DNA from 2 places in the Streptomyces sp. NBC_00273 genome. Region 2 is predicted to be linked to the other one. Evidence: riboswitches for the same ligand, from Rfam matches in the RefSeq annotation. Region 2 holds a riboswitch; the other holds the start of a gene.

Region 1 (14,791 bases), 4.1 Mb from region 2:
GCCCGCGCGTGCGGTGATGGCGGTGTCGCGGTCGAACTCACTGTCGCCGATGGAGGCCTTGGCAGCTGCGTGTGACATGTAAACGACGGTACACGGGCTTGCTACTAAGCGGTAGCTTTCTTTTGTTACGGCTCTTCGGCCACCGACGAGCGCCTGTTCCAGGCCAGCGGCGCCCGCCAGTGGTAGCGCATGGCGAGGAGGCGCAGGACGAAGGTGGTGACGATCGCGAGGCCGGTGGTGATGCCGTTGAGGGCGTGCATGCTGATGAAGACGGCGACCATCGAGGCGCCGACCAGCGCGGGGACGGCGTACATCTCGCGGTCGCGCAGCAGCGAGGGCACCTCGTTGACCAGCACGTCGCGCAGGACGCCGCCGCCGACGGCCGTGGTCACGCCGAGCGCCGCGGAGGCGGTGAGGCCGAGGCCGTACTCGTAGGCCTTGGTCGTACCCGTCACGCAGAACAGCCCGAGGCCGGCCGCGTCGAAGACGTTGATGGCGCGGTTGATCCGCTGGACCTCGGGGTGGAGGAAGTAGACGATCGCGGCGGCGACCAGCGGGGTCACGAAGAAGCTGAGCTCGCCGAAGGCGGCGGGTGGCACGGCGCCGATGACGATGTCCCGGAAGAGACCGCCGCCCAGGGCCGTGACGAGCGCGAGGACGGCGATGCCGAAGACGTCGAAGTTCTTGCGGACGGCGAGCAGGGCGCCTGCGGTGGCGAAGACGAAGATGCCGGCGAGATCCAGGGCATGCTGGATCCCGGGCGGGAAGAGATCGTGGAGCACCGGGCCATTGTCACCTGCGGCGGGCTCGGCAGAATGCGGGGCTCCGCCGAGTCCGGTGTGCGGTGCGGCGCCGCTGCCGGGGCTCCGCCCCGGACCCCGCGCCTCAAACGCCGGCGGGGCTGAAAGGGGGCCGGAGTCGTCCGGTGGGGCCGCAACCGCGTCGAAGGCGGTTTCGGCCCCACCAGGTGGTCACTCCGTGACCGTCGCCACCGCGTCCGCCGCGCCCGGCAGGGGCTGGTCGCCCGGTGCCTGGTCGGGCGCGTTCTCCGGGTGGTGGCAGGCCACCTGGTGGCCCGGCTTCAGCGCCAGCAGCGGCGGCTCCTGCGTCGCGCAGATCTGCGTGGCCTTCCAGCACCGGGTGTGGAAGCGGCAGCCGCTCGGCGGCGAGATCGGCGACGGGACGTCGCCCTTGAGCAGGATGCGGCCGCTCTTGGCGCCGCGCCGCCTCGGGTCGGGCACCGGCACGGCCGACATCAGGGCCGTGGTGTACGGGTGCATGGGCGCCCCGTACAGCCCCTTGTTGTCCGCCAGCTCGACGATCTTGCCGAGGTACATCACGGCGATGCGGTCCGAGACGTGCCGGATGACCGACAGGTCGTGCGCGATGATCACGTAGGTGAGGCCGAGCTCGTCCTGGAGGTCGTCCAGCAGGTTCACCACCTGCGCCTGGATCGACACGTCCAGCGCCGAGACGGGCTCGTCCGCGACCACCAGCTTCGGCTTCAGCGCCAGGGCCCGCGCGATGCCGATGCGCTGGCGCTGGCCGCCGGAGAACTCGTGCGGGTAGCGGTTGTAGTGCTCGGGGTTGAGGCCCACGAGCGAGAGCAGTCGCTGGACCTCCGCCTTGAGCCCGCCCTCCGGGTTGACCTTCTGGAGCTTGAACGGCGCGCTGACGATGGTGCCCACGGTGTGGCGCGGGTTCAGCGAGCCGTACGGGTCCTGGAAGATCATCTGAACGTCACGGCGCAGCGGGCGCATGCCCGAGACCCCGAGGTGCGTGATGTCCTTGCCCTCGAACTCGATGGAGCCGCCGGTCGGCTCCAGCAGCCGCGTGATCAGCCGGCCCATGGTCGACTTCCCACAGCCGGACTCGCCGACGATGCCGAGGGTCTCCCCGCGCCGGACGTCGAAGTCGAGGCCGTCGACGGCCTTGACCGCGCCCACCTGGCGCCGGATCAGCCCCTTGGTGATCGGGAAGTGCTTCGCCAGGCCGGTGACCTTGAGCAGGACCTCGGGAGAGTCCGTGGCCTGCGCGGGAATGACCGCCGTTTCCGGCTTCTTCGTGTCAGGCGTTTCGGTCACAGCTTCGGCGCAATCTCTTCGGTCCAGATCCGGGTCCGCTCTTCCTGCGACATGTGGCAGGCGGACCAGTGGCGGCTGTCGTCCTGGGTGAGCTCGGGCCGGACCGTACGCGTCACGTTGCCCTTGGGCACGTCGGCGTACGGGCAGCGCGGGTTGAAGGCGCAGCCGTCGGGGATGTTGATGAGGCTGGGCGGGGAGCCCTTGACCGGGATGAGGCGCTCGCTCTGCTCCCGGTCGATGCGCGGCATCGAGCCCAGCAGGCCCCAGGTGTAGGGGTGGCGGGGCTCGTAGAACACCTTCTCGGCGGTGCCCCGCTCGACGCACCGGCCGCCGTACATCACGAGGATCTCGTCGGCCATCTCCGCGACCACGCCGAGGTCGTGCGTGATCATGATGACGGCGGAGCCGAACTCCTTCTGCAGATCCCGGATCAGGTCCAGGATCTGCGCCTGCACGGTGACGTCCAGCGCCGTGGTCGGCTCGTCCGCGATCAGCAGGTCGGGGTTGTTGACCAGCGACATCGCGATCATCGCGCGCTGGCGCATGCCGCCGGAGAACTGGTGCGGATAGTCGTCGACGCGCTTGCCCGGCTCGGGGATGCCCACCCGGTCGAGCATTTCGACGGCCCGCTTGCGCGCCGTCTTCTTGTCGACGTCGTTGTGGACGCGGTACGCCTCCACGATCTGGGAGCCGATCGTGTAGTACGGGTGCAGCGCGCTCAGCGGGTCCTGGAAGATCATCGCCATGTCGCGGCCCCGCAGCCGGCGCACTTCCTCGGGGTCGGCGGAGAGCAGTTCCTTGCCCCCGAGCCAGATCTCGCCCGACATCTCGACCTTGGAGCGGTCGGCGTTGCCCGCCCGGTGCAGGCCCATGACGGCCAGCGACGTGACCGACTTGCCGGAGCCGGACTCGCCCACGATGCCGAGGGTCCGGCCCTTCTCCAGTTGGAAGGAGAGCCCGTCGACGGACTTCACGAGGCCGTCGTCGGTGGGGAAGTGGACCTTGAGGTCGCGTACGTCGAGGAAGGCCTCGGAGGGAGGGCCGTCACCCGGTCCCGCCACGAGCGCCGTGGCGGTGGCGGTGTGCGCGGCACGGTCGGCAGCGGCCGCGCCGGCCTCGCTCCCCTTCGGAGTCGGATCGGTCACGACAGCCTCACCCTCGGGTCGATGATGGCGTAGACGAGGTCCACCACCAGGTTGCACAGCACGATGAAGGCTCCGGCGAAGAGGGTCACCCCGAGGATCTTCGGCAGGTCGTTCACCGCGATGGCGTGGTACGCGTACTCACCGATGCCGTGGTACGAGAAGACCGTCTCGGTGACGATGGCACCGCCGAGGAGCAGCCCGAAGTCCATGCCGAAGATGGTCACGATCGGGGTCAGCGCGGAGCGCAGCCCGTGGCGGGTGATGACCACCCGTTCGCGCAGGCCCTTGGCGCGCGCGGTGCGGATGTAGTCCTCGCTCATGGTCTCCAGCATCCCGGCCCGGGTGAGCCGGGCGTAGAGCGCGGAGTAGAGGAAGGCCAGCGTGCTCCAGGGCAGGACCAGCCCCTGGAACCAGGCGGCCGGATCCTCGGAGAAGTCCACGTACACGTTGGTGAACACGGGCCAGTTGAAGACGAAGACCGCCAGCGAGAGCGTGCCGGTGAAGAACATCGGCAGCGAGACGCCGGCGAGGGCCACGCCCATCGCGAGCCGGTCGAAGAGCGAGCCCGGGCGCAGGGCCGAGACCACGCCCGTGGTCACACCGGTGATCAGCCAGATGACGGCTGCTCCCAGGGTGAGGGAGGCGGTGATGGGGAGCCGGTTGACGATGTCGGGCCAGACCTCGACGTGGTCCTTGAAGGAGTAGCCGAGGCAGGGGGCGTTGCACTGCGAGGGGTCGGGGCCGTAGTTGAACTCGCGGCCCACGAAGACGCCCCGCAGGAAGTCCCAGTACTGCGCGTACAGGGGCTGGTCGAAACCGAGGTTCTTCTTGACCGCGGCGATGGACTCGGGCGAGGGGTTCTTGCCCACGTACTGGGTGGCCAGCGAGTCGGCCGTGCCGCCGGCCAGCCGGGGCAGCAGGAAGAAGATCGCGAAGGTGATCGCGCTGACAACGAGCAGCAGGAACACCGCGGCGAACAGCCGCCGGACGATGTACACAAACACGGGGGTCGGCTTCGGCGTCCGCCGGTCCGCCCCGCACCCCGGTCGGGGGCGCGGGACGGACCGGCGCGCGCACTGCTGCCTTCACCTGCCTTCCACGGTTCTGGCAGATCTGGCTGAGAGGGTCGAACTGCCTGAGGACTTGACGTCCGGGGTTACTTCAGGCCGATGTTGAGGTAGTCGTACTGACCGCTCCACGCCGGGTTGGAGACCACGTTGGTGATCTTGGGCGAGCGGTAGTGCAGCACCTTGAAGTAGGTCAGGGGCACGATGACCGCCTGGTCCATGACCTTCTTGTCGATCTCGCCGTAGACCTTCTCGCGGGCGGCGGAGTCGGTGTTGGCGATGTTGTCGTTCAGCATCTTGTTGATCTCGGGGTCGTTCAGCTGCGACAGGTTGGTGTTGCCCGTCTTGCTGATCGAGTCACCGTGGACGACCTGCTGGAGGAAGCCGAAGCCGCTCGGCCAGTCGGCGCCCCACTGCATCATCATGAGGCCGATCTTGTTGTCCTCGGTGAACTTCGGGACGCCCGCGTAGTCGCTGAAGTACTTGCCGGCCGGGAACTGCTCGATCTTGACCGTGATCCCGATCTTCTTCAGGGACGCCTGGATGGCCGTGGCCATGTCGACCTCGCCAGCGCGGTCGTTGCGCGCGGTGATGGTGGTCTCGAAGCCGTTCGGCTGACCGCAGGCGGTCAGCGCGGCCTTGGCCTTGGCCTCGTCGCCCTTGTCGTCCGGGGTCTTGTAGGTGTTGAAGTCCACGTGACCCGGGATGTCGGTCGGCAGGACGGTGCTGGCGATCGCGCCGCGGATGGGGCCGCCGAAGGCGGTCTGCACCGAGACCTTGTCGATCGCGTACTGGACCGCCTTGCGGCACTCCACGTTGTCGAACGGGGCCACCTTGGTGTTCATCGCCATGTAGACCAGGCGACCACCCTCGGCGTTGTCGGTGTTGGGGTCCTTCGAGGTCAGCAGCTCGGTCTGGGTCTGCTGGGCCACACCGTTACCGACGATGTCGATGTGGGTGTTGCCGGCCTTCAGGTTGGAGTCGATCGTCTCCTGGTTGACCTTCAGCTTGACGACGATCTTCTCCGGGAGCTGCTTGCGCAGCGGGTCCGTGGAAGCGTCCCAGTTCGGGTTGCGGACCAGGACGGCCTGCTTGTCGTGCTCGTAGCTCTCGAACATGTACGAGCCCGAGGAGACGATGTTCTTCACATAGTCCGCGCCGTTGTCCTTCGCCTTCGGCACGGGGGCCGACTGCGGGTTGGCCAGCAGGTAGTCGAACTCGGCGAAGGGCTGCTTCAGCTTGAAGACGATCGTCTGGTCGTCGGGGGTCTCGATGGACTGCAGCCCCGTGTCGGACTTGTCCTTGTACGGGCCCTCGTACGGGGTCTCGTTGTTCTTGAGGTACTGCGCGAGGTAGTTCGGGCCGTTGGAGTGCACGTCACGCGCGAAGTTGCTGCGCTCGACCGCGTACTTGACGTCCTTGGAGGTGACCACCGAGCCGTCGCTGTACTTGACGCCCTTGCGCAGCTTGTACGTCCAGGTGGCGCCGCCGTCGCTCGGCACGCCGAGGCTCTCGGCGAGGTCCGGGACCACCTTGTTGCCCTCGGCGCCCGGGGCGGGCGCGAAGGTCGTCAGCGGACGGGCGTACAGGCGGCTGAAGTTGAAGACGAAGCCGTAGTACGTGTTGCCGGGGTCGAAGGAGTCGGGGGTGTCGGACGCCTCGTAGACGACCGTCCCGCCCTTCTTGTCCGAGGCGTTGACCACGGCCTTGACGGCGGCGTTGGCGCCGGCCGACTTGTCGTCGCCGCCGGTCTTGTCACCACCATTGCAGGCGGAGGCGGTGAGGGCGACGGTGATGGCGGCGGCAAGCACCGCGGCTGTTCTCGACCTGCTTCTCATGGCGGAGTGATGCCCCCTGATTCGGAGTGATGGTGGGTACTGGCGGACCTCGGCCGGGTGCCCGAGGAGCGGGAGGGTCAGCGCGAGCTCTTGGGGTCCAGGGCGTCGCGCAGACCGTCGCCGAGGAGGTTGAAGGCGAGCACGGTGACGAAGATCGCCATGCCCGGGACGACCATGAACATCGGGTCGACCTTGTAGTAGGCGACGGCGGAGCTGAGCATTCCGCCCCATGAGGCCTGCGGCGGCTGGATGCCCACGCCGAGGAAGCTCAGGGAGGCCTCGAAGAGGATGTTGGTCGGGATGAGCAGCGTGGAGTAGACGAGGATCGGCGCCATCAGGTTCGGCAGCAGCTCGCGGAAGACGATGAAGGGGCCGCGGGCTCCGAGGCTGCGGGCCGCGTCGACGAACTCCCGCTCGCGCAGCGAGAGGGTCTGGCCGCGCACGATGCGTCCGATGTAGGGCCAGCTGAAGAAGCCGATCACGAAGATCAGCACGCTGATGTGCAGCGGCAGTCCTTCGAGGCCGAAGGCCCCGCCCTGGAGGGCGGCCGAGATGGAGATCGCGAAGAGCAGCAGCGGGAAGGCGAGGAAGGTGTCCATCATGCGGCTGATCACCGTGTCGGCCCAGCCTCCGTAGTACCCGGCGATGACGCCCAGCACGGAGCCGATGAACACCGAGACCACGGTCGATCCGAAGGCGACCAGCAGGGAGACCCAGGAGCCTTCCAGGATGCGGGTGGCGATGTCGCGGCCGAACTTCGGCTCCACGCCCAGCGGATGCTCCAAGCTGATGCCGCCGAAGGAGCCGATGGGGGTGGCCAGGGAGGGGTCGATGAGGTCCTGGTGCAGGGCGTCCGGGTCCAGCCCGAACATCCACTGGATCGGCTGCGAGAGCATGGCCAGGACCACCAGCAGCAGCACGACCATGCCGCCGGCCATCGCCACCTTGTCGCGCTTGAGTCTGGTCCACGCGATACGGCCGAGCGACCGTCCCTCGATCGCCTTGCGCGGAACCTCGGAGGTGGCCACGGCTGCGGGCTCGGCCGCGCTGGTGTCCTGCAGTGGTGCCGTCATCGTGGTGGGACCCCTCTCGGCCGACATCGGTCGGCCCATGCCCGCCGCTGTGGCGGCTTGGTTCAATCGGCGTCGCTGGTGGTGCGATTGGCACGAAATGTGCCGGAAGTGCACGTGAAGGGCTGGTGTTTGCGAGATGGACCGGCCTTCGGTGGGGTGGAGTCTTCAACGCCCTCTCGAGCGCCCGCCAGACCCCCCGGGGATGTGATGCGCAACCGTGATCTACGCCTACACCTTCCGTTATCCGAACCCCGGGATCTGTTGAGCGGTGAAACACCGCCCGTTCGGCACGGAACGGACATGACGCCCAACTACCCTTTCGGGCATGGATCTTGGGCGGATTCACCGAATGCGCCGAAGGCCGCACCGATGGGGATCGGTGCGGCCTTCGAGAGGGATGCCCCCATGTCCGGACATCGCGGAACGCTTACCCCGGGTCAGTACGCCGGGTCAGTACGCCGGGTCAGTACGCCGGCGCCTGGCCCTCGCGGTCGTAGAAGGGGCGGGTCTGCGCGCGCAGCCACATGGCGACGGGGTCGTGCTCGTCCCCCAGTGCGACCGTGCACACCGGGACGCCCTCGGGGACCACACCGACCGACTGCCGCATCATCTCCCGTACGGATTCCAGCGCGGGCGCGGAGGCGTCGTACAGGTCGAGCCCCACCGCGAGGTACGGGGAGCCGAGCGCGGGCTGCACCCACGCGCGGCGCAGCGACCGCACCGCCGGAGTGCGGTGCGCGTGCTGGGTCAGCAGCCCGTAGAACTGCGGGAGCTCGATCGCGGGCTCGGACAGGCGCAGCGGGCCCGCCGGCATCCGGTCCAGGCCGGTGGCGATCCGGCGCAGGTCGGCCCAGGGCACGCCGAGGCCGCCGCCCTGGGCGTGCGGGTTGAGCCACAGGCCCCAGCGGTCGGGGTACAGCGCGCGGGCGATGTCCCGCCCGGTGACCACCTCGTAGCCCCGGTTCCAGCCGCTGGCGGCCAACTCCTGGGGGGAGGTGACGCAGGGCGCGTAGCCCAGGCTGTCGACCTCCATGCCGCCGTACTGGGCGTCCGGGGAGCCCGGCTGCCCCTGCCAGAGCAGCATCCACAGCCGGCCCTCGGCGAGGGCGTGCAGGAGTGACTCGTAACTCTCGTAGCGCCCGGGAGTCACCTGGCGCATCATGTGCTCGACCTGCCCGGCCGCGGCCGTGCCTGACGCACTCACCCGGAACCCCTCTTCGTCCGCCCGTCGCTCCACGCGTGTCCTCCGAACCGGCAGTCGCGCGTGCGGCCAGGAGATGTAACCAGCTTAAGCGGCCCTACGGCAGGTAGAAGGGGCGTACGCGCTCACGAATCCAGTCCGTGACCGGGTCCTGGACGGCGTCCAGCAGGATCAACTGCACGGGCCACGGCGGCGGGACCCGGGTCAGGGCCCGTCCGAGAGCCTCCATCGGCGCGCCCTGCATCTCGGGTTCCCATCCCACCAGGCGGACACCGACGAACAGCTGGGGCTCCCCGCCCTCGATGCTGGCGAGGCAGCGGTGCGCGGCGGCGACCACCCCGGTGGCCCGGAACTCCTCGGTGGCGGCGGCCAGGAAATCCACCGGATCGTCCTGCCAGTCCGGCTCGAAGAGCCGGACCCGGCCGCCGGTGGCCGGGCCGTCGAGCACGGTCCGGCCGCTGCGGCAGAGTTCCGCGACGGCGGGCGGCGGGAGCGGTACGCCGACGGCGCCCTCGGGATTGAGGGCTATGCCGAGCTGCGGGGGCAGGCCGCGGGCGAACTCGATGGCCGGAGCCACCGCGAAGTCCATGCCGGGGCCGACGCAGGCGAGGAACTGGGCCTCGGAGCTGTAGACGGGGACGTACGCCGCTCCGCCGATGTCCATGGTGGGCAGGTCGAGGCCGGCCGTCGTCGGGCCGCCCCCGCCGGGCAGGGGCACCCACACCCGGCTGCGTCCGAGGACCTCCAGGATCCGTCCCCCGGCGTCCGGCTGCCCGAGCGCCGCCCCGAGCACCTGCTCCAGCTCATTCCCCGGCCAGCCGCTGCCCTGCATCTGCCCCTGCCTCTGTCTTGTTTCCCGCGCGTGTCGCCCCGCAGGGTACCGGCCCCGTGTGCCGCACCGTTGCCGGGGGCGGCCGCCGGGGCCCGGCAGTGGCGCGGCCGCCGGGCTCAGGTGGTGAAGGCGATGCGGGTCACCGTCGCGGCGGAGGCCCGGTCCAGCAGGGTCACCGAGGCGCAGCCCGCGGGCGGGCGGCCCGCTTCGGCCTCGCGCAGCAGCCGGGTCACCGCGCCGCGGTGGCGGGCGAAGGCGTAGGCGGAGACCCGGCGGCCGCGCGCGGCCTGCCCGGAGAGGGCCTCCTCGGGACTGCTGTCCAGCAGGAGCAGGTGCAGCGCGCGGCCCCGGCGGCGCGCTGCGGCCGCGAGCAGTCCGCGCACCCAGGACTGCGTTCCGCAGTCGTGGACGACCACGGAGGCTCCGGAGCGCAGGATCCGCCACAGCCCCCAGTAGTGCGCGGCGCGCACCAGCGGCCGGTACACCGCGTACGGCAGCGGCGCGGGCATGCGGCGCTCCCAGCGCTCACGGGTGTCCTGGGAGTCCACGGCCCCGCCCTCGGCGGCCGCCCGCTTGATCAGCGTGCTCTTGCCGCCGCCGGGCAGGCCGGACACCACGACGATGTCCCCGGCCGCGAAGCCGAGCGGGCTCGGGGCGCGCAGGGCCGCTCCGCGCAGGTCGCGTACGAGGCCGAGGCCGGTACCGGCCGCCCTCTCGCGCTCGCGCGCCCCGCGCTGTGCGGGCACCGCCTCCACGGTTCCTGTCGTCGTCACCACTCCGAATCTCCGCACAGTGTTCGCCTCCCCCGAATCGGGTCACCAGGACCCTTGCCCACTGAGTGTAAAGAGACGGTAATCCGGCGGCCCTGGTTCCGGTCCGACTCTTCGGAGGGCCGTACGAACTTTCGGACCCCGCCGCCCGATCTCGGGCATGGCGTGCAATGATGTGCGCCATCTGGACCAACTGCATACCGGCCGCTTGAATCCGCGCGGGAGAGTCCCGGCACGCCGCAAGGCCGTGCGCGGGCGCCGAAGGAGCAAGAACCTCCCTTGAATCTCTCAGGCCCCGTACCGCGTGGATGAGGCAGATCTGAAAAGCGAGCTGCTGCGCAGCTCCACCCAAGGTGCAAGTCGATGAGAAGAACCGGCGATCGGGCGATCGGCGGAACTCTCGGCGAACCTCTCAGGTTCCGATGACAGATGGGGAGGAACGTCCTCGTCATGTCATGTCGATGCCCTGGGACCCGGGAGCCACACCCATGAGCACTGCCCCCCGCCTGACCGCCCTCGATGCGCTGCACCGCTCGCTCGGTGCGACCATGACCGATTTCGCGGGCTGGGACATGCCGCTGCGGTACGCCAGCGAGCGCGACGAGCACAACGCCGTACGCACCAAGGCCGGTCTCTTCGACCTGTCCCACATGGGCGAGATCACGCTGACCGGCCCGGAGGCCGTCAAGGCCCTCGACTACGCCCTGGTCGGCAACATCTCCACCGTCGGCGTCGGCCGCGCCCGCTACACGCACATCTGTCAGGAGGACGGCGGGATCGTCGACGACCTGATCGTCTACCGCCTCGGCGAGACCGAGTACATGGTCGTCGCCAACGCCTCCAACGCCCAGGTCGTCCTGGACGCCCTGACCGAGCGCGCCGCCGGCTTCGACACCGAGGTCCGCGACGACCGCGACGCGTACGCGCTGCTCGCCGTGCAGGGCCCGGAGTCCCCCGGCATCCTGGCTTCCCTGACCGACGCCGACCTGGACGGCCTGAAGTACTACGCCGGCTTGCCGGGCACCGTCGCGGGCGTGCCCGCGCTGATCGCGCGCACCGGGTACACGGGCGAGGACGGCTTCGAGCTGTTCGTCGCCCCCGAGCACGCCGTGGAGCTGTGGCAGGCGCTGACCAAGGCGGGCGAGGGCGTCGGCCTGGTCCCGGCCGGTCTGTCCTGCCGCGACACGCTGCGCCTGGAAGCGGGCATGCCGCTGTACGGGCACGAGCTGACCACCGCCCTCACCCCGTTCGACGCGGGCCTGGGCCGGGTCGTGAAGTTCGAGAAGGAGGGCGACTTCGTCGGCCGCGCCGCGCTGGAGGGCGCCGCCGAGCGCGCCGCCACCGCCCCGCCGCGCAAGCTGGTCGGTCTGATCGCCGAGGGCCGCCGCGTCCCGCGCGCCGGGTTCCCGGTCGTCGCCGACGGTCAGGTCATCGGTGAGGTCACCTCCGGCGCCCCGTCCCCGACGCTGGGCAAGCCGATCGCGATGGCGTACGTGGACGCGGCGCACGCCGCGCCCGGAACGTCCGGCGTCGGCGTCGACATTCGCGGTACGCATGAGCCGTACGAGGTCGTGGCGCTGCCGTTCTACAAGCGGCAGAAGTAGCCCCACGCACCACGTCCGCCGTCCGGGAACCCGTACGGCGCCGTCTCAGTACCCAAGACCGCAGTTCGTATCCACTCCCCCGCATCCAGGAGAATCAGGTCATGAGCAACCCCCAGCAGCTGCGTTACAGCAAGGAGCACGAGTGGCTGTCGACCGCCGAGGACGGCGTCGCGACGGTCGGCATCACGGAGTTCGCGGCCAACGCGCTCGGTGACGTCGTCTACGCCCAGCTCCCCGAGGTCGGCGACACGGTGACCGCGGGCGAGACCTGTGGCGAGCTGGAGTCGACCAAGTCGGTCAGCGACCTGTACTCCCCCGTCACCGGCGAGGTCGTCGAGTCCAACCAGGACGTCGTGGACGACCCGGCGCTCGTCAACACCGCCCCGTTCGAGGGTGGCTGGCTGTTCAAGGTGCGCATCGCGGAGGAGCCGGCCGACCTGCTCTCCGCCGAGGAGTACGCCGCGCTCACCCACTCCGACAACTGACACCCCAGGGGATCCTGATGTCTGTTCTCAACACCCCGCTGCACGAGCTCGACCCGGACGTCGCCGCCGCCGTCGACGCCGAGCTCGTGCGCCAGCAGTCCACCCTGGAAATGATCGCGTCGGAGAACTTCGCTCCGGTCGCCGTCATGGAGGCCCAGGGCTCGGTCCTGACCAACAAGTACGCCGAGGGCTACCCGGGCCGCCGCTACTACGGCGGCTGCGAGCACGTCGACGTCGTCGAGCAGATCGCGATCGACCGCATCAAGGCGCTGTTCGGCGCCGAGGCCGCGAACGTCCAGCCGCACTCCGGTGCGCAGGCGAACGCCGCCGCGATGTTCGCGCTGCTGAAGCCGGGCGACACGATCATGGGCCTCAACCTGGCCCACGGCGGTCACCTGACCCACGGCATGAAGATCAACTTCTCCGGCAAGCTCTACAACGTGGTCCCGTACCACGTCGACGAGACCGGCGAGGTGGACATGGCCGAGGTCGAGCGCCTCGCCAAGGAGTCCAAGCCGCAGCTGATCGTCGCCGGCTGGTCCGCCTACCCGCGCCAGCTGGACTTCGCCGCCTTCCGCCGCATCGCGGACGAGGTCGGCGCGTACCTGATGGTCGACATGGCGCACTTCGCCGGCCTGGTCGCCGCCGGTCTGCACCCGAACCCGGTGCCGCACGCCCACGTCGTCACCACCACCACGCACAAGACCCTCGGCGGTCCCCGCGGCGGTGTCATCCTGTCGACGCAGGAGCTGGCCAAGAAGATCAACTCCGCGGTCTTCCCGGGTCAGCAGGGCGGTCCGCTGGAGCACGTGATCGCGGCCAAGGCGGTCTCCTTCAAGGTCGCGGCCTCGCCCGAGTTCAAGGAGCGCCAGGAGCGCACCCTGGAGGGTGCGAAGATCCTCGCCGCCCGCCTGGTCCAGGACGACGTCAAGGCCGTGGGCGTGGACGTCCTCACCGGTGGCACCGACGTGCACCTGGTCCTGGTCGACCTGCGCAACTCCGAGCTGGACGGTCAGCAGGCCGAGGACCGCCTCCACGAGGTCGGCATCACGGTCAACCGCAACGCCATCCCGAACGACCCGCGGCCGCCGATGGTCACCTCGGGTCTGCGGATCGGTACGCCGGCCCTGGCCACCCGCGGTTTCGACGCCGAGGCCTTCACCGAGGTCGCCGAGATCATCGCGCAGGCGCTGAAGCCCGCGTACGACAGCGAGGCCCTGAAGGCGCGCGTCTCCGCGCTCGCCGCGAAGTTCCCGCTGTACCCGACGCTCTAACCGGCGTCCGGCCCATGGCCACGGAAGGGCCCGGCCTTGTTCCCGCACAGGCCGGGCCCTTCTCATGACCGGGGCCGACACCACCCGACACCGCCCGACACCGACCGACACCGCCCGGCCCGGTCGCGGTGGGGGCCCGCCCCGACCCTGCGCCCCGCGGCGGCCGCGGCCCGCACGCCGGACCGGTCCGGCGCACGCCCCGGTGGATCCCCCGTGGACCCGAGCCCCGGGCCCCGGGACCACGGGCCGACACCCGGCCGCCCCGTCCACGTAATCCTTCCCACCTCCTCCGACAGCCGAGACGTTCACCTCTCCGCGTTAAGCTCGTCTGCCGGACAAAATCCGAATAATCCACTTCTCCTCTCCTGCCCCCTCCCACCCCACGAGCAGACAAGGGAGTCCGCCACCGTGGCCATCTCCGTCTTCGATCTCTTCTCCATCGGTATCGGTCCCTCCTCCTCCCACACGGTCGGCCCGATGCGGGCCGCGCGCATGTTCGTGACGCGGCTGAAGAAGGACGGCGTGCTGGCCCAGACCACCTCCGTCCGGGCCGAGCTCTTCGGATCCCTCGGTGCGACCGGCCACGGGCACGGCACCCCCAAGGCGGTGCTGCTCGGTCTGGAAGGCCACTCCCCCCGCACGGTGAACGTCGAGACCGCCGACGACGAGGTCGAGCGCATCCGCAAGAGCGGCCGGCTGCGGCTGCTGGGCGCGGAGATAGGCGACGTGCACGAGATCGCCTTCGACGAGCCGAACCAGCTGATCCTGCACCGCCGCCGCTCCCTGCCCTACCACGCGAACGGCATGACGCTCTTCGCGTACGACGGCGCCGGCACCCCGCTGCTGGAAAAGACCTACTACTCGGTCGGCGGCGGCTTCGTCGTGGACGAGGACGCGGTCGGCGAGGACCGGATCAAGCTCGACGACACGGTGCTGAAGTACCCCTTCCGCTCCGGCGACGAGATGCTGCGCCTCGCGAACGAGACCGGTCTGTCGATCTCCTCCCTGATGCTGGAGAACGAGAAGGCCTGGCGCACGGAGGACGAGATCCGCGAGGGCCTCCTGGAGATCTGGCGCGTCATGCAGTCCTGCGTCTCGCGCGGCATGTCCCGCGAGGGCATCCTCCCCGGCGGCCTGCGGGTCAAGCGCCGGGCCGCCGCCACGGCGCGCCAGCTGCGCACCGAGGGCGACCCGATGCTGCACCGCAGCGAGTGGGCGACGATCTACGCGATGGCGGTCAACGAGGAGAACGCGGCGGGCGGCCGGGTCGTGACCGCGCCGACCAACGGCGCCGCGGGCGTCCTGCCGGCCGTGCTGCACTACTACATGAACTTCGTGCCGGGCGCGGACGAGGACGGCGTGGTCCGTTTCCTCCTCGCCGCGGGCGCGATCGGCATGCTCTTCAAGGAGAACGCCTC
Region 2 (14,791 bases):
GCTGACGCCGGTGGCGGCGCCGGCCGCCGTGGACCACGCGCTCGGCGGTCCCCCGATCCTCTCCGTGCACGACACCGCCGACCACATCGGTGACCTCGTCGTCGAGCTCGCCGACGAGAAGACCGTGCGCGAGCTGGAGCCGGACCACGGCGCCCTGCGCGCCTTCGCCCGACGGGGGGTGATCGTCACCGCGCCCGCCGAGGATCCTTCGCTCGGGTACGACTTCGTCTCCCGCGGTTTCTTCCCCGCCTTCGGCATCGACGAGGACCCGGTCACCGGCAGCGCCCACACCGCGCTCGCCCCGTTCTGGGCGGAGCGCCTGGGCCGCACCGAACTGACCGGCCTCCAGGGCGGTGCGCGCCGCGGGCTCGTACGGGTGACCCTGGCGGGCGAGCGCACCCTGCTGACCGGCCGGGCCGTCACGGTCGTCGACGGCGAGCTCCTCGCGCCCCCGCCCGGGGCCGTTCAGGCGGGGTGAGCACACGGGACACTAACGCGAGCGCGGACGCGGACGCCGACCCGGGCCGGACGTGCCGGTCCGGGCGGGTCAGCCCGTGGACCCGCCCCCGTCCCGCTCCGCGTCCCCCTCGCCGTCCCCTTCGGCGTCCCCCTTCGATCGCGCCTTCGCAGCCGCCTTCTCGCGTGCGGCACTGCGCCGCTTCCGCTCGTGTTCCTCCCAGGCGGCCGAGTCGATCCGCTTGCGGTACACCTGCTTCGGCTCTGCCGCGCCCAGGTGCACCGTCCACACCCACAAGAGGGCCGACACGACGAAGAGGACGCCCGCCACTCCCAGGTAGGAGGCGATTTCCTCGGACTCGGAGACGCCGTCCTCGTGCATGAAGCCGGGTACGCCGGCGATGAGCGCGTTCACCCACCACGCGAGCGCGACGTTGAACAGGAGAAGGGAGAGCCAGTAGACGACCCGCACGCTCTTCGCCGGGCCGCTCGCTTCTCCCAGGAGCAGGAGGCGGCGCAGCGAGACCGGCCCGGTCCGGTGGCGGCCGCCCGTGTCCGCCTTGGCCCGGCGCACCGACGCGTAGCACTCGTCCAGCCAGCGCCCGGGTTCCGGATCCGGGGGCGGCGCATCGGTCGGCGCCAGCTCCTTGGCCTGCAGCCAGCCGGTGAGGAACTGGATCTCCAGCGCGGCCTTCTCCAGGCGCCTGCGGTAGTGGTGGTCGCTGCTGCGCGCCTCCCGTCGGTCCCGGATGAGGAGGCTGATCCCGCCCACCAGGCCGGTGACCACGGGCACCAGGAACGGCGCGAACGGCACGAGGGAGTCCATAACAGCCACCGGGTGCGCCTCCTCACTGGTGCTGTGGCCGGACAGGCGTGCCGGGCGCCGCGACCCGGTGGACCTCGCCGGTCACAGCACTGGCCTCCAGCGTCGCACCGCTCCCGCGTCCGTCACCGCCCGGAAGGGCCGATCGGGTGGGCCGCCGCCGGTCACGGGGTCGGCAGCCAGCCCACCTTGCCCGCGAGCAGGGCGTACCCGCCGAAGGCCACGATGTCGAGGAGCGCGTGCGCGACGACGAGCGGTGCGACCCTGCCCCACCGCCGGTAGGCGAGGACGAAGACGACGCCCATCACCATGTTGCCGATGAAGCCGCCGATGCCCTGGTAGAGGTGGTAGGACCCGCGCAGCGCGGAGCTGGCCAGCAGCGCGGCCATGGGCGACCAGCCCAGCTGGCCGAGCCGGCGCAGCAGGTAGGCCAGCACGATGATTTCCTCCACCACGGCGTTCTGCAGTGCGGAGAGGATGAGCACGGGGAACTTCCACCACACGTCGGGCAGCGCCTCCGGCACCACCGTGAGGTTGAATCCGGTGGCCCGGGCGCCCAGGTAGAAGGCCAGCCCGGCGCTGCCGATCCCGGCCGCGACCAGGGCGCCCCGGCCGAAGTCCCACCCGGGCCGGGTGCGGTCGAAGCCCAGCACCCGCAGCCCGGGGGCGCCCTCGCGGGTCAGCAGGTGCGCGACCAGCAGTACGGGTACCAGGGCGCTCGCGATGCCGAACAGCTGCCAGGCGAGGTCCAGCCAGGGCCGGCCCGGGGCGTAGGAGCCGTTGAGCGTGGCCGCCTGGTCCTTGAGGCCGCCGGGCTTGGTGAGCGAGCCGATGAAGCTGATCAGTGCCGAGACCCCGCTCGCGCCCAGCGACAGCGCGAGGACGAGCAGCGTCTCGGTGCGCAGCAGGCGCCGCCGCCCGTCCTCGTCCAGTTCCAAGAACACCGGCTCCGGCTCCGTCCGCACGCCCGACTCCGTCCTGCCATCCCGTTGTGACCACCCCATACTGCCTCCTCGGCGGACGGGAAGGATCACTGCGGGGCCATCGGCAAGATCGCCGGACGGTGTCGGACGCACGGCGGGAGCGCGGTGGGCGGGCGCCGGGCGGGCGCCCCAGCCCTGGCCGGGGCAGGGGCCGGGGCCGGGGCAGCCGGTCAGCGCACGACGGGCACCGAGGCGGTCACCTCCTCCGTCAGCCCCACCGGCCAGGTGTGCACCGGGTCGCCCTTGTGCATCAGCTCGCTGTACCTGCGGGTCGTCGCCGCCAGCGCCTCGTCCCGCTCCAGTCCGGCGGCGAGGGCCCGGTGGTAGGTGTCCACCTGCCAGGTCGCCCCGTTCACCCGACGCCGGCAGCGCTCCTCGATGATGCCGAGGTAGTGGTCCCGGTCCGCGGGCTCGATGCCCCAGGCGTCCAGCCCCGCCGCCGCCATGGGCAGCAGCTCGTCCAGGACCAGCCGTACGGCGGGCACGCTCGCCAGCCCCCCGGCCCGGCCGCGGCGCGGCCACCGCAGCCGCGCGTCGATGCCGTACCGGCAGGCCGCGTCGAAGTTCGCCTCCGCCTCGGCGAAGGGCAGCCGGGTCCAGACCGGGCGCGGTTCGTCCGCGAGGGTGCGTACGAGCCCGTAGTAGAAGGCGGCGTTGGCGACGACGTCGGCGACCGTCGGCCCGGCCGGCAGCACCCGGTTCTCCACGCGCAGGTGCGGCACCCCGTCGGCGACCCCGTACACGGGCCGGTTCCACCGGTAGACGGTGCCGTTGTGCAGGACCAGTTCCTGCAGGCCCGGTACCCCGCCCTCGTTGAGCACCCGCAGCGGCTCCTCCTCGTCGCATATGGGCAACAGGGCGGGGAAGTAGCGGACGTTCTCGGTGAAGAGCTCGTACGCCGAGTCCACCCACCGCTCCCCGAACCAGGTGCGGGGCCGCACGCCCTGCGCCTGGAGCTCGGGCGGCCGGGTGTCGGTGGCCTGCGTGAACAGGGGCGGCCGCGACTCCCGCCACAGCTCGCGCCCGAACAGGAAGGGCGAGTTGGCGCCGACGGCTATCTGCGCCGCGGCCACCGCCTGCGCCGCGTTCCACACCGCCGAGAACCGGGCCGGAGTCACTTGCAGGTGCAGTTGTACGGAGGTGCAGGCGGCCTCCGGCACGATCGACCCGGAGGTCCAGATCAGCCGTTCGACGCCGTCGATGTCGAGCGTGAAGTCCTCCCCGCGCATCATCAGGATCTGCTCGTTGAGCAGCGAGTAGCGGTCCACCGCCGAGAGGTTCGCGGTGACCAGGTCGGCGCGGGAGATCGTCGGCAGAATACCGATCATCACCACTCCGGCGTCGATCTCCGCGGCCTTCCGGTGGGCATAGCCCAGCCCGGCGCTGAGTTCCTCGGCGAGCCGGTCGAATACTCGGCCGCCCAGCCGGTGCGGAAGGACGTTCACCTCCAGATTGAACATTCCCAGTTCGGTCTGGAAATCGGGGCTCGCAATCCGCTCCAGCACCTGCGCATTCACCATTCTCGGCAACCCGTCGGCGCCCGCGAGATTCAGCTCGATCTCCAGTCCCATCATGTTCTTCGGGCGATCGAACCTCTTCTCCGCCAGGAGCCGCTCCAGTCCCTCCAGACACTCGTGGAGCTTCCTTCGATACCGCTGCCGATCGGATAGGTCGAATCCGCCCGCCACGACCTTCTCCCCCATCGAAGCGTCCCTCCTCGAGTGGGCCTGGCCCGGTACACCCAGGCGCGCGTTACGGTCGATGATGCCCCGGCAGCGTGATCCATAACGCGCGGGCGGCGTGCGCGACGTGGAGCGCGCGCCGGTTTGGCCGAAGGGCGCTTCGGCACATTCACCTGGCAAGTCGCTTTACGCAAATTCCGCCCCGACTTTGCCTCGTTCAGATAACCGAAGCTTTCCAGCCGAGCCCCCATCCGGTAACCTCCGAGGTCAGCGCGACATGTTCGCGCGCATCCGGCATGAAAGCCATGTCAGCGGGTCCGGTAAGCGCCTTGCCGGCAATAGGCGAGACAGCTAGCCGAAACACTGCGTGAACACATGTCGTATAAACTCCGCAAACGAGGCAGAGAGTTGGCGCGCGGCCATTGCCCCTCGGCCCCCCTCTGGCCCCAGAATGCGAGTCCGCACCTGCCCCCGTTCCACCGGTCTCCCAAGTGAGAGGCGACCCACCATGCCGCTGCATGTCCCTCCGGCTCCCGCGCCCGCCCTGCGCAGCGTCCTCGCGGCACTCGGTTCCCCCACCGCCGTCCACGAGGCGCACACCCCGTCCCTGCGCGCGATCCAGGGGCCGCTGACCGCCGAACTCCCGCTTCCGGTCCACGTCCTCGACCGGCTGGGCATGTCCAACCTCGCGGCCGGCGGCAGGCCGCCGCGCACCCGGCTCACGGCCTGGCGGTTCCTGATCCGCAGCGGGGACCGCTACGTCGCGGCGGCCGACACCCGACTGACTCCCGACGGCTGGGTCTTCTCCCATTTCTTCGAGGGCCCCTACGTCGCGGCCACCGAACGCGCCCTGCGCCAGGCGGAGTCCCTCACCACCGGCTACCAGCCGCGGCTGCTGTCGGTTCCGGAGCTCTACATGCTGACCCTGTGGCTGCACGGGGCGGTGGGCGCGGACGCCGCCGCCGGGCTGCCGGCCGGCGAGGACCTGCTGGTGCCCCTCGCACCGGCCCCGCCCGGCATCGCCGCGTACCGGCCGCATCCGGTCTCCGAGCTGCTGCCCGTACTGACCCGTCGGCTGACCCCGACGCCGGCGGCGGCGCCTCCCTCCTTGGCCGCGCCCGCCGCCTGACCCGAATCACCCATCCGGCCTAGTCCACCCGGGCCACTTGCGAACCATCCGAAATGACAGGGGAGTTGGCCTGAACCGCCCGCACGAGTGATGCGTCATCAATCTGTGAGGACGGCTGCCGGGAAATACCTGCGAAGCGGCTGCCATGGAGGAAGACTGATGACACGCTCCCCGCGGGTGCGGGGATGACCCAGGGGGACGGCCATGAATCACGCATCGAGCCGTAGCACACAGACCACACCGCAGCGAAAGAACGCATCCATGTGCCAGCACCAGCCAGCCTGCCCGTCAGCCGAATCCGCCGACCGGGAGGCCGCGCGCCCGGTGGCCAACCACCCGGAGCAGGGCTGGAGCCTGCTGTGCAACGGCGTCCTGCTCTTCGAGGACACCGGTGAACTGCTGCCGGACGGCCAGATCATCGCCCCGCACCGCCCGCTCGCGGCGGCCTAGGCGAAGTCGTCCGACCGACCGTAGCGAACGACGAAGGGGCCGGCCCGGGAGAGTCTCCCGGACCGGCCCCTTCGTCATGTCGTACGACCGTCATACGGCGGTCGTACGACGAGGTACACCTCAGGCGTCGTACTCGTCCAGCGGCGGGCAGGAGCACACCAGGTTGCGGTCACCGAAGGCACCGTCGATGCGGCGCACCGGCGGCCAGTACTTCTCGGCGGCCGTGACCCCGCCCGGGAAGACGGCCTCGTCCCGGGTGTACGGGTGGTTCCACTCGCCGCCCAGCGCCGCCGCGGTGTGCGGGGAGTTCGCCAGCGGGTTGTCGTCCGCCGGCCACTCGCCGCCCGCGACCCGCTCGATCTCACCGCGGATCGCGATCATCGCGTCGCAGAAGCGGTCGATCTCGGCGAGGTCCTCGGACTCCGTCGGCTCGATCATCAGCGTGCCGGCGACCGGGAAGGACATGGTCGGCGCGTGGAAGCCGTAGTCGATCAGACGCTTGGCGATGTCGTCCACGCTCACGCCCGTGGCCTTCGACAGGGGCCGCAGGTCGATGATGCACTCGTGCGCGACCAGGTTGCCCGGGCCGGTGTAGAGCACCGGGTAGTGCGGCTCCAGGCGCTTGGCGATGTAGTTGGCGCCGAGCACCGCCACCTGGGTGGCGCGCTTGAGGCCCTCGCCGCCCATCAGGCGCACGTACGACCACGAGATCGGCAGGATGCCCGCCGAACCCCACGGAGCGGCCGAGATCGGGCCGACGCCCGTCTCCGGGCCCGCGGTCGGCTGGAGCGGGTGGTTCGGCAGGTACGGGGCCAGGTGCGCCCGGACACCGACCGGGCCGACGCCCGGACCGCCGCCGCCGTGCGGGATGCAGAAGGTCTTGTGCAGGTTCAGGTGCGAGACGTCGCCGCCGAAGTGACCCGGCTTGGCCAGGCCCACCAGGGCGTTCAGGTTGGCACCGTCGACGTAGACCTGGCCGCCGGCCTCGTGCACCTGGGCGCAGATGTCGGCGACGTGCTCCTCGAACACACCGTGCGTCGAGGGGTACGTGATCATCAGCACGGCGAGCTCGTCGCGGTGCTGCTCGATCTTGGCGCGCAGGTCGGCCGTGTCCACCTCGCCGTCATCGGCGGTCTTGACGACGACGACCTTCATGCCGGCCATCACGGCGCTGGCGGCGTTGGTGCCGTGCGCGGAAGACGGGATCAGACAGACGGTGCGCTGCTCGTCGCCGTTCGCCCGGTGGTAGGCGCGGACGGCCAGCAGGCCGGCGAGCTCGCCCTGGGAGCCGGCGTTCGGCTGGATGGAGACCTTGTCGTAGCCGGTCACCTCGCAGAGACGTTCCTCCAGCTCGTTGATGAGCGTGAGGTAGCCCTCGGCCTGCTCGACCGGTGCGAAGGGGTGCAGCTGACCGAACTCGGGCCAGGTCACCGGCTCCATCTCGGTGGTCGCGTTGAGCTTCATGGTGCAGGAGCCCAGCGGGATCATGCCGCGGTCCAGCGCGTAGTCCTTGTCCGAGAGCTTGCGCAGGTAGCGCAGCATCGCGGTCTCGGAGCGGTGCTGGTGGAAGACCGGGTGCGTCAGGTACGCGTCCGAGCGCAGCAGGCCCTCGGGCAGCGTGTCGACCGTGGTCGCGTCCAGCGCCTCGATGTCCGCGGTGACGCCGAAGGCGGCCCAGACGGCCTCGACGTCGGCGCGCAGGGTGGTCTCGTCGCAGGCGACGGAGACGAGGTCGGCGTCCACCTGGAACAGGTTGACCCCGCCCTCGCGGGCGGCGGCGACGACCTCGGCGGCACGGCCCGGCACGCGGGCGGTGATCGTGTCGAAGTACGAGCCGTGCACGATCTCGACCCCGCCGGCCGTCAGACCGGCGGCGAGCAGCGTGGCGTAGCGGTGGGTGCGGCTCGCGATCGTCCGCAGGCCGTCCGGGCCGTGGTAGACGGCGTACATGCCGGCCATGACGGCGAGCAGCACCTGCGCGGTACAGATGTTGCTGGTGGCCTTCTCCCGGCGGATGTGCTGCTCACGGGTCTGCAGCGCCAGGCGGTAGGCCTTGTTGCCGTCCGCGTCCACGGAGACGCCGACGAGGCGGCCGGGCAGGGAGCGGGCGTGCTTGTCCTGGACGGCCATGTAACCGGCGTGCGGTCCGCCGAAGCCCATCGGGACGCCGAAGCGCTGGGTGGTGCCGACGGCGATGTCCGCGCCGAGCGCACCCGGGGAGGTCAGCAGGGTCAGCGCGAGCAGGTCCGCGGCGACGGCGACGATGGCGCCGAGCTCGTGGGCCTGGTCGATGACGGGCTTGATGTCACGGACGGCACCGGAGGCGCCGGGGTACTGGACCAGGACACCGTAGATGCCGCGCTCGGCGACCTCGGCCGGGATGCCGGCGGACAGGTCGGCGACGACGACCTCGATGCCGATCGGCTCGGCGCGGGTCTCGATGACGGCGATCGTCTGCGGCAGCGCGTCGGCGTCCACCAGGAAGACGTTGCCCTTGGACCGGCCCACGCGGCGGGCCAGGGTCATGGCCTCGGCGGCCGCGGTGCCCTCGTCGAGGAGCGAGGCGCCCGAGGTCGGCAGCCCGGTCAGCTCGGCGACGACCGTCTGGAAGTTCAGGAGCGCTTCGAGGCGGCCCTGGGAGATCTCCGGCTGGTAGGGCGTGTACGCCGTGTACCAGGCCGGGTTCTCCATGACGTTGCGGAGGATCACCGGCGGCGTGAAGGTCCCGTAGTAGCCGAGACCGATCATCGGCGAGAGGACCTGGTTGCGGTCGGCGAGCGAGCGCAGCTCGGCCAGCACCTCGGCCTCGGTGCGCGCCTCGGGCAGATCGAGCGCCTCGGCGGTCTTGATCACATCCGGGACCGCGGCAGCGGTCAGTTCGTCCAGGGAGCCGTAGCCCACCTGGGCGAGCATCTTCGCCTGCGCCTCGGCATCCGGGCCGATGTGGCGCTGTTCGAAGGGGATGCCTCGCTCCAACTGGGAGAGCGGAATGCGGTTGGCGGTCATGTACGGAGGCCTCCTGGTCGTATGACCTGCGAGGGGCACCACGGCGCGGGCACCCGGACGGCCTCCCCCTCTGTCATCTGCACCTGAGAGTTTCACCGGAGTCACGGGGGTATCCCGCTGTTCCGGCTTTCACCGTCGGTGAGGAGGGGGACCGGCACTGCACGCCCGGTACCCGCCCTGCTTTCCAGAGTGGCCTCGTCCGTGCGGTACGTATGCCTGAGAGATTCCGGGGAGGATTTGCTCCTTCGGCGCCTCCGTCTCGTTCACTCGGAGGACTCTCCCGCACAGGGTCGACAGCCGTTCACCAGCGTACCAGCGAGGATCTGAACCCTCCCCGAGTGGCCTCCGCTGCGGATATGCACTTCTGTAGTCATTACGGAGCAGTTGCGACCTTTTGGAGGGACCGTGCAGACCGACATCGATCCGCGCAGCCTGATCGGCCGAAAGGCGTTCGACCGCAATGGCACCAAGATCGGCACGATCGACGAGGTCTACCTCGACGATGCCACGGGCGTCCCGGAGTGGGCCGCGGTCCGGACGGGGCTCTTCAGCCGGGACGCCTTCGTCCCGCTGGAGCCGAGCGAGCTGGTGGGCGACGCCCTGCGGGTGCCCTTCGAACGCGCCCTCATCAGGGACGCCCCGGACTTCGGTGTCGGGCGCCACCTCTCCCCCGAACAGGAGCTGCAGCTCTACCACCACTACGGGCTGGACACGACCCTTCCGTCGGACTTCAACCACGACTTCGGCCGCCTGGCGGGTGACGAGAGCTGACGAGAGCTAGGGGGTGCCTAGGTCGTCAGGGCCGTTCCCCCACGAGCGGCAGCGGATCGGACGGCTCCAGCTCGGGGTCGTCCACCCGGAAGGTCCGCACCCGGCCGGGCTCCGATCCGGGCTGCTCGAACCGCACGGTCACCCGCCCGACGCCGCTGCCCTGCACCCATCCGGGCCCGTACACGGCATGCCGTACGTCACCCCCGGCCGTCCAGCGCCGTTCGGGGGCCGGCTCCGGCTCCCCGGGCGGCTCAGCGGCCCCCCGGGCCCCCTCGGCCGCCGTCTCGGTGGCACCGGCAGCCACCGCCTCCCCTGCGGCCCCGCCCGCCGTGTCCGCTCCGTCAGTCATGCCGGTCCCGTCAGTCCCGTCAGTCCCGTCAGCCCCGTCCGGCTCAGCGGCGAGTGACTGCGCGAACAGGTCCTCCTGCGTGTAGTCCGCCAGCCCGCTCACCCCCACGCCCAGCAGCCGCACCCCGCCCGTGGTGTCCACGCCCTCCAGCAGCCGCGCCGCCGCCTCCCGCACCACCGCCGGGTCGTCCGTGGGCCCCCGCAGGGTCTCGGACCGGGTCAGCGTGGAGAAGTCGTACCGCCTCACCTTGAGCACGATCGTGCGCCCCGAGTGCCCCGAGCCCCGCAGCCGCTGTACGCACCGGTCGGCGAGCCGCTGCACCTCGCCGCGGATCCGTACCCGGTCGTGCAGGTCCACGTCGAAGGTGTCCTCGACCGACACCGACTTCGCGTCCCGCTCCGCGACCACCGGCCGGTCGTCCAGCCCGAGCGCCATCCGGTACAGCCCTGCACCGGCGGAGCGGCCGACCATCCGGACCAGCTCGTCCTCCCCGGCCTCCGCCAGCTCCCCCACCGTGGTGATCCCGGCCCGGCGCAGGTGCTCGCCCGTGGCCGGACCCACCCCGGGCAGGGTCCGCACCGACATCGGCGCGAGCAGCTCGCGCTCCGTCCCCGGCTCGATCAGCAGCAGTCCGGCCGGCTTGGCCTCCTCGGACGCCACCTTGGCCAGCATCTTCGACCCGGCCAGCCCCACCGACCCGCTGAGCCCCGTGGCGGCCCGGATGTCGGCCCGCAGCCGCTCCCCCGTCTCCCGCGCGCTGCGCGAGTCGAAGGCCACCCCGCCCGCTTCCAGGTCCACGAAGGCCTCGTCCAGGCTCAGGGGCTCCACCAGGGGCGACAGTTCCCGCAGAATGGCCATCACCACGTCGCTGACCTGCCGGTAGAGGTTGAAGCGGGGGATCAGGTACGCGCCGTTCGGGCAGAGCCGCCGCGCCTGCCCCATCGGCATCGCGGAGTGCACCCCGAAGCGCCTGGCCTCGTACGAGGCCGTGGCGACGACCCCGCGCGGCCCGAGGCCGCCGACGATGACGGCCTTGCCGCGCAGGCTCGGCTTCGACGCCTGCTCCACGGAGGCGTAGAAGGCATCCATGTCCAGATGCAGGATGGTCGGCGCGGCTCTCACAGCCCGATGCTGCCCTACGCCACTGACAATGCCCGGGCTCGGGTCAGACGGCGCGGTTGCGGCGGGCGGCCAGCTCGTCCGTCGGGTTGTGCCGCACCAGGGTCTCGCCGGTGTCCACGCGCTCCCCGTGGAGCTGCGACAGCGCGCTCTCGACGTCGCGCCACACCACGCCCACCGCGATGCCGAAGACGCCCTGCCCGCCCTGGAGCAGGCTCACGACCTGGTCCGGCGAGGTGCACTCGTACACGGTGGCGCCGTCGCTCATCAGAGTCATCCGCTCGAGGTCCGAGAGCTCCCGGTCGTGCAGGTGCTGGACCGCCGTGCGGATGTTCTGCAGCGCCACCCCGGTGTCCAGGAAGCGCTTGACGATCTTGAGGACCACGACGTCGCGGAAGCTGTAGAGCCGCTGCGTCCCCGCCCCGTAGGCGGCCCGCACGCTGGGCTCCACCAGCCCGGTCCGGGACCAGTAGTCGAGCTGCCGGTAGGTGATGCCGGCCGCGGCGCAGGCCGTCGGCCCGCGGTATCCGATCTGCTCGGGCTGCGGGTCTGCGCCCACCGGTCCGACCGGCGTCGACTCCGGCTGGCGGCGCGCGGAACCGACCGCACCGCCGTGCAGCGGGTACGGCCCAGCCTCACTCCGTGCGGGGGTGCCCCCGGTCGTACCGTCGCCCGTGATCCTCACGCCGACCCTCCGTCCTTGACCTGCCCACCTCGAAGGTAGGCAGTCACCAGGGGTGCGTCAACGATCGCCACACTCGGCACGCCGAGTGATAATCACCCTGAGAGTGGTTTCCCGTATCCCTTTACGGGGAAAGGCTAATCGAATGGCCTGAGGATCCCCGAGGACGACGCGGCCGACACCTCACTGCGGGCCGGTGCCGAAGTCCTCCGGTGAGATCTGGTCGAGGAACTCGCGGAACTTCTCCACCTCGTCCTCCTGCTCGTCCGGAATGGCGATTCCGGCGTCGTCCAGCACGCCGTCACTGCCGTAGATCGGCGTCCCCGTCCGCAGGGCGAGGGCTATGGCGTCGGAAGGCCGCGCACTCACCTCTACCCCACTGGCGAAGACGAGCTCCGCGTAGAAGACGCCCTCCCGCAGATCCGTGATCCGGACCTCGGTGAGCTCCTCGCCGATCGCCTCCAGCACGTCCTTGAACAGGTCGTGCGTCAGCGGTCGGGCAGGGGCCATGCCCTGCTGCGCGAAGGCAATGGCGGTCGCCTCCCCTGGACCGATCCAGATGGGGAGGTACCGGTCGCCTCCCACTTCACGCAGGAGCACGATCGGTTGGTTGGAGGGCATTTCCACCCGGACACCCACAACGTCGAGCTCGTTCACACAGTAACCCTAGGACCTGCTCGACAGGTTTGGGTAGTCGGGCCCCCCACCTCAGGACAGTCGGACCCCGAGACCGGTCTGTACGAACGCCTCGTGGAGCCGTACGGAGAGCCCCGCGAGCTCCTTCAGGGTGGCTTCCGCATGAGCCCTCGTCTGCGGATTGCGGTGCCTTCGCAGCGGTGCCACCACCTGCTCCACCAGCCCGACCTCGCGGTCCGCGGCGGCCTTCATCGCGCGCAGGTGCCGCGGCTCCAGCCCGAAACGGCCCAGGTCGGCCACCAGGCGGGCCACCGTGACCGCCTCGGCGTCGAATCCGCCGTCCGCGCCCTCGGCCAGCAGCCCGTACGACTCCCACTCGACCAGCTGCGCCTCGTCCACCCCGGCGGCCGCGAGCAGCTCGGCCCGGCCCACCCGGGCCACGGTGGGCCGCTCCCGCCCCACTTCGCCGTAGACGGCCGCCGGTCCGGCAGGATCGGCGGAGTCCCCGTGCACGGTCGGCGCCGGGATGCGGATCTGCTCCCCGCGGGCGAGCGCGTCGAGCTGCTCGCGGATGACCTTCAGCGGCAGGTAGTGGTCGCGCTGCAGGCGCAGGATCCGGGCGAGCCGCTCCACGTCGTCGGTGCTGAACTTGCGGTATCCCGAAGGTGTGCGCCGGGGTTCGACGAGCCCCTCCGCCTCCAGGAAACGGATCTTCGAGATGGTGACGTCGGGGAACTCGTCACGCAGCGTGGTGAGCACCGTGCCGATGCTCACCAGCCGCCCGGCCGGGCCGGCGGTGCCGGCGGCGCCACTACTCGGGGCACCGCCGGTCGGGGTACGCAGCATGGAACCTTCCCTAAAAGGGTCAGATGCCCCGCAGGCTCGCGTAGAAGACCAGCCGGTACTTGCCGATCTGCACCTCGTCGCCGTTCTGCAGGGCGACGGAGTCGATCGGTTCACGGTTGACGTACGTGCCGTTGAGGCTGCCGACATCGGCGACGGTGAAGCCGCCCTCCTGGCTCCTGCGGAACTCGACATGGCGCCGGGAGACGGTGACGTCGTCCAGGAAGATGTCGCTCTGCGGGTGGCGGCCGGCCGTGGTCAGCTCACCGTCCAGCAGGAAACGGCTCCCGGAGTTGGGACCGCGCCGCACGATGAGCAGAGCGGAACCGGGGGGCAGTGCTTCCACCGCGGCCTGCGCCTCGGGGGACAGCGAGGAGGACGACACGTGCGGTTGTCCGGACACCTCGGCCTCGTAGGCCTCGAGGCCCGAGATCGAGATCGTGGACGTGGTCTCCGAGGCACGCTCCGGCGTCAGACCCGCCCGCAGCGGCGCACCGCAGTTCGAGCAGAACCGACTGGCCGCATCGCTGCGGTGTCCGCACCTGCTGCAAATCTGCTCGGCCGACATGGACGGCTCCTCGCGCCGCGGATGCCCCGCGGATGCATTGGTGGCATACGGGTCGGGGGCAAACCCTCCACCCGCACTTGAGGTTGATGGTTCACCGAAACCTATGCGCCCGGTACCAGCAGGGTCAACAGCCGACGCGCCGGGGGCACCCGAAACGTCCCCCGCGCCGGCGACCTCGTCACGGAAGAGCGGCCGGTCGCCCTGCCCTTCCGCCTCACCGTGACCGGCGCGGTGCCGTGCCGCGCCGTCTTCCTCACGGTTCTTCTTGCCGAACAACTTCTCAAACAACTTCACGGGCGATTCCCCTTGACTGAAACAGACCCGCCCGTGGGGCAGGACGAACTCCGAATGCAGACACCTGCCGACCCGGACATTCTGACAACGTCCGTAACCACCAGACAGTTTCCACCACGCACCGCGACTTCGGTGCGCCGACCCCCCGCAGGCATCCGCCCGCGTGGGCCGCTCGACCCTTCACTCCGATTCATCACGATGACGACCGAGCGTAGTCAGGCTGCTTCGCAGCCCGCAAGGCATCCACAACGATCTTCGCCGACCGTGTGACGGCGACGGTGGCCTGCTCCTTCTCCAGCGTCTGGACGACACCGCCGGGGATGTTCAACGCGGGCTCCAGATCCTGGGGCTTGCCGATCACCTTGAACTCATAGGGTTGTGTGATCTTCTTACCGTCGATGGCGACTCCGCCGTTCTCGTCCGAGAAGTACGAGCCCGCCACGATGCGCACCCCGTTGATCTGGATCGCCTCGGCCCCGGCCGCCCGCAGCTCCTGGAGCGTGTCCAGCAGCTGGTCCGACTGCACCTGACCCGTGGGATCCGTGATCTTCAGCGTGATGCCCGGCCCCTGGGCCGCCACCGTACCGGCCAGGATGCCGAGTTGGCGTTCCTTCTCAACCGTCTGCTTGCGGGCCTCCTCGGCCTGGTTGGAGCTGCTCTCCAGCTCCTTGCGCTGGTCCTCCAGCCGCTGCTTCTCGTCCTCTAGTCGCTTGGTCCGCCCGTCGAGCTCGTCGAGGATCCGCACGAGGTCCTCCTGGCGGGCCCCGCGCAGCGCGCTGGAGTCGCTGTTGGACCGGACCTGGATCGCCAGACCCAGTCCCAGGACGAACAGCAGCAGCGCGACGATCAGTTGGGCCCGGCTCACCCGCGGCGGCCACAGCCCGGCCGCGAGCCGCTGCCGTCCGGTCTCCTCGGGTTGCGCCGGTACTTCCTTGGACGACTCCGAAGGCTCCGGTGGTTCCGGTGACTGCGGGGGCGCCGGAGCCTTCGGGGGCTCCGG

What was found. Region 2 has a riboswitch for glycine ahead of gcvP (aminomethyl-transferring glycine dehydrogenase). Riboswitches for the same ligand answer to the same signal wherever they lie in the genome.
Region 1: it holds a riboswitch for glycine, as region 2 does, so the genes downstream of both, gcvT (glycine cleavage system aminomethyltransferase GcvT) here and gcvP (aminomethyl-transferring glycine dehydrogenase) in region 2, are expected to answer to the same signal.

Annotation. Positions count from the first base shown of each region.
Region 1 covers NZ_CP108067.1:3,655,338-3,670,128, forward strand. Annotated here, with positions in the region: gene OG386_RS15320 (thioesterase family protein) at 1-78, opposite strand, end outside; gene OG386_RS15325 (trimeric intracellular cation channel family protein) at 126-782, opposite strand; gene OG386_RS15330 (ABC transporter ATP-binding protein) at 972-2,084, opposite strand; gene OG386_RS15335 (ABC transporter ATP-binding protein) at 2,081-3,145, opposite strand; gene OG386_RS15340 (ABC transporter permease) at 3,226-4,233, opposite strand; gene OG386_RS15345 (ABC transporter substrate-binding protein) at 4,386-6,134, opposite strand; gene OG386_RS15350 (ABC transporter permease) at 6,212-7,207, opposite strand; gene OG386_RS15355 (enhanced serine sensitivity protein SseB C-terminal domain-containing protein) at 7,671-8,411, opposite strand; gene OG386_RS15360 (enhanced serine sensitivity protein SseB) at 8,506-9,240, opposite strand; gene OG386_RS15365 (AAA family ATPase) at 9,357-10,013, opposite strand; glycine riboswitch at 10,220-10,323, shown strand; gene gcvT (glycine cleavage system aminomethyltransferase GcvT) at 10,499-11,614, shown strand; gene gcvH (glycine cleavage system protein GcvH) at 11,716-12,099, shown strand; gene glyA (serine hydroxymethyltransferase) at 12,117-13,373, shown strand; gene OG386_RS15385 (L-serine ammonia-lyase) at 13,782-14,791, shown strand, end outside.
Region 2 covers NZ_CP108067.1:7,771,591-7,786,381, reverse strand. Annotated here, with positions in the region: gene OG386_RS34870 (PhzF family phenazine biosynthesis protein) at 1-478, shown strand, start outside; gene OG386_RS34865 (hypothetical protein) at 548-1,291, opposite strand; gene OG386_RS34860 (CPBP family intramembrane glutamic endopeptidase) at 1,444-2,283, opposite strand; gene OG386_RS34855 (glutamate-cysteine ligase family protein) at 2,433-3,965, opposite strand; gene OG386_RS34850 (hypothetical protein) at 4,453-5,073, shown strand; gene OG386_RS34845 (DUF5999 family protein) at 5,335-5,523, shown strand; gene gcvP (aminomethyl-transferring glycine dehydrogenase) at 5,644-8,529, opposite strand; glycine riboswitch at 8,724-8,822, opposite strand; gene OG386_RS34835 (PRC-barrel domain-containing protein) at 8,935-9,300, shown strand; gene OG386_RS34830 (DNA polymerase IV) at 9,326-10,771, opposite strand; gene OG386_RS34825 (MerR family transcriptional regulator) at 10,815-11,453, opposite strand; gene OG386_RS34820 (bifunctional nuclease family protein) at 11,634-12,107, opposite strand; gene ftsR (transcriptional regulator FtsR) at 12,159-12,932, opposite strand; gene OG386_RS34810 (FHA domain-containing protein) at 12,952-13,899, opposite strand; gene OG386_RS34805 (DUF881 domain-containing protein) at 13,985-14,791, opposite strand, start outside.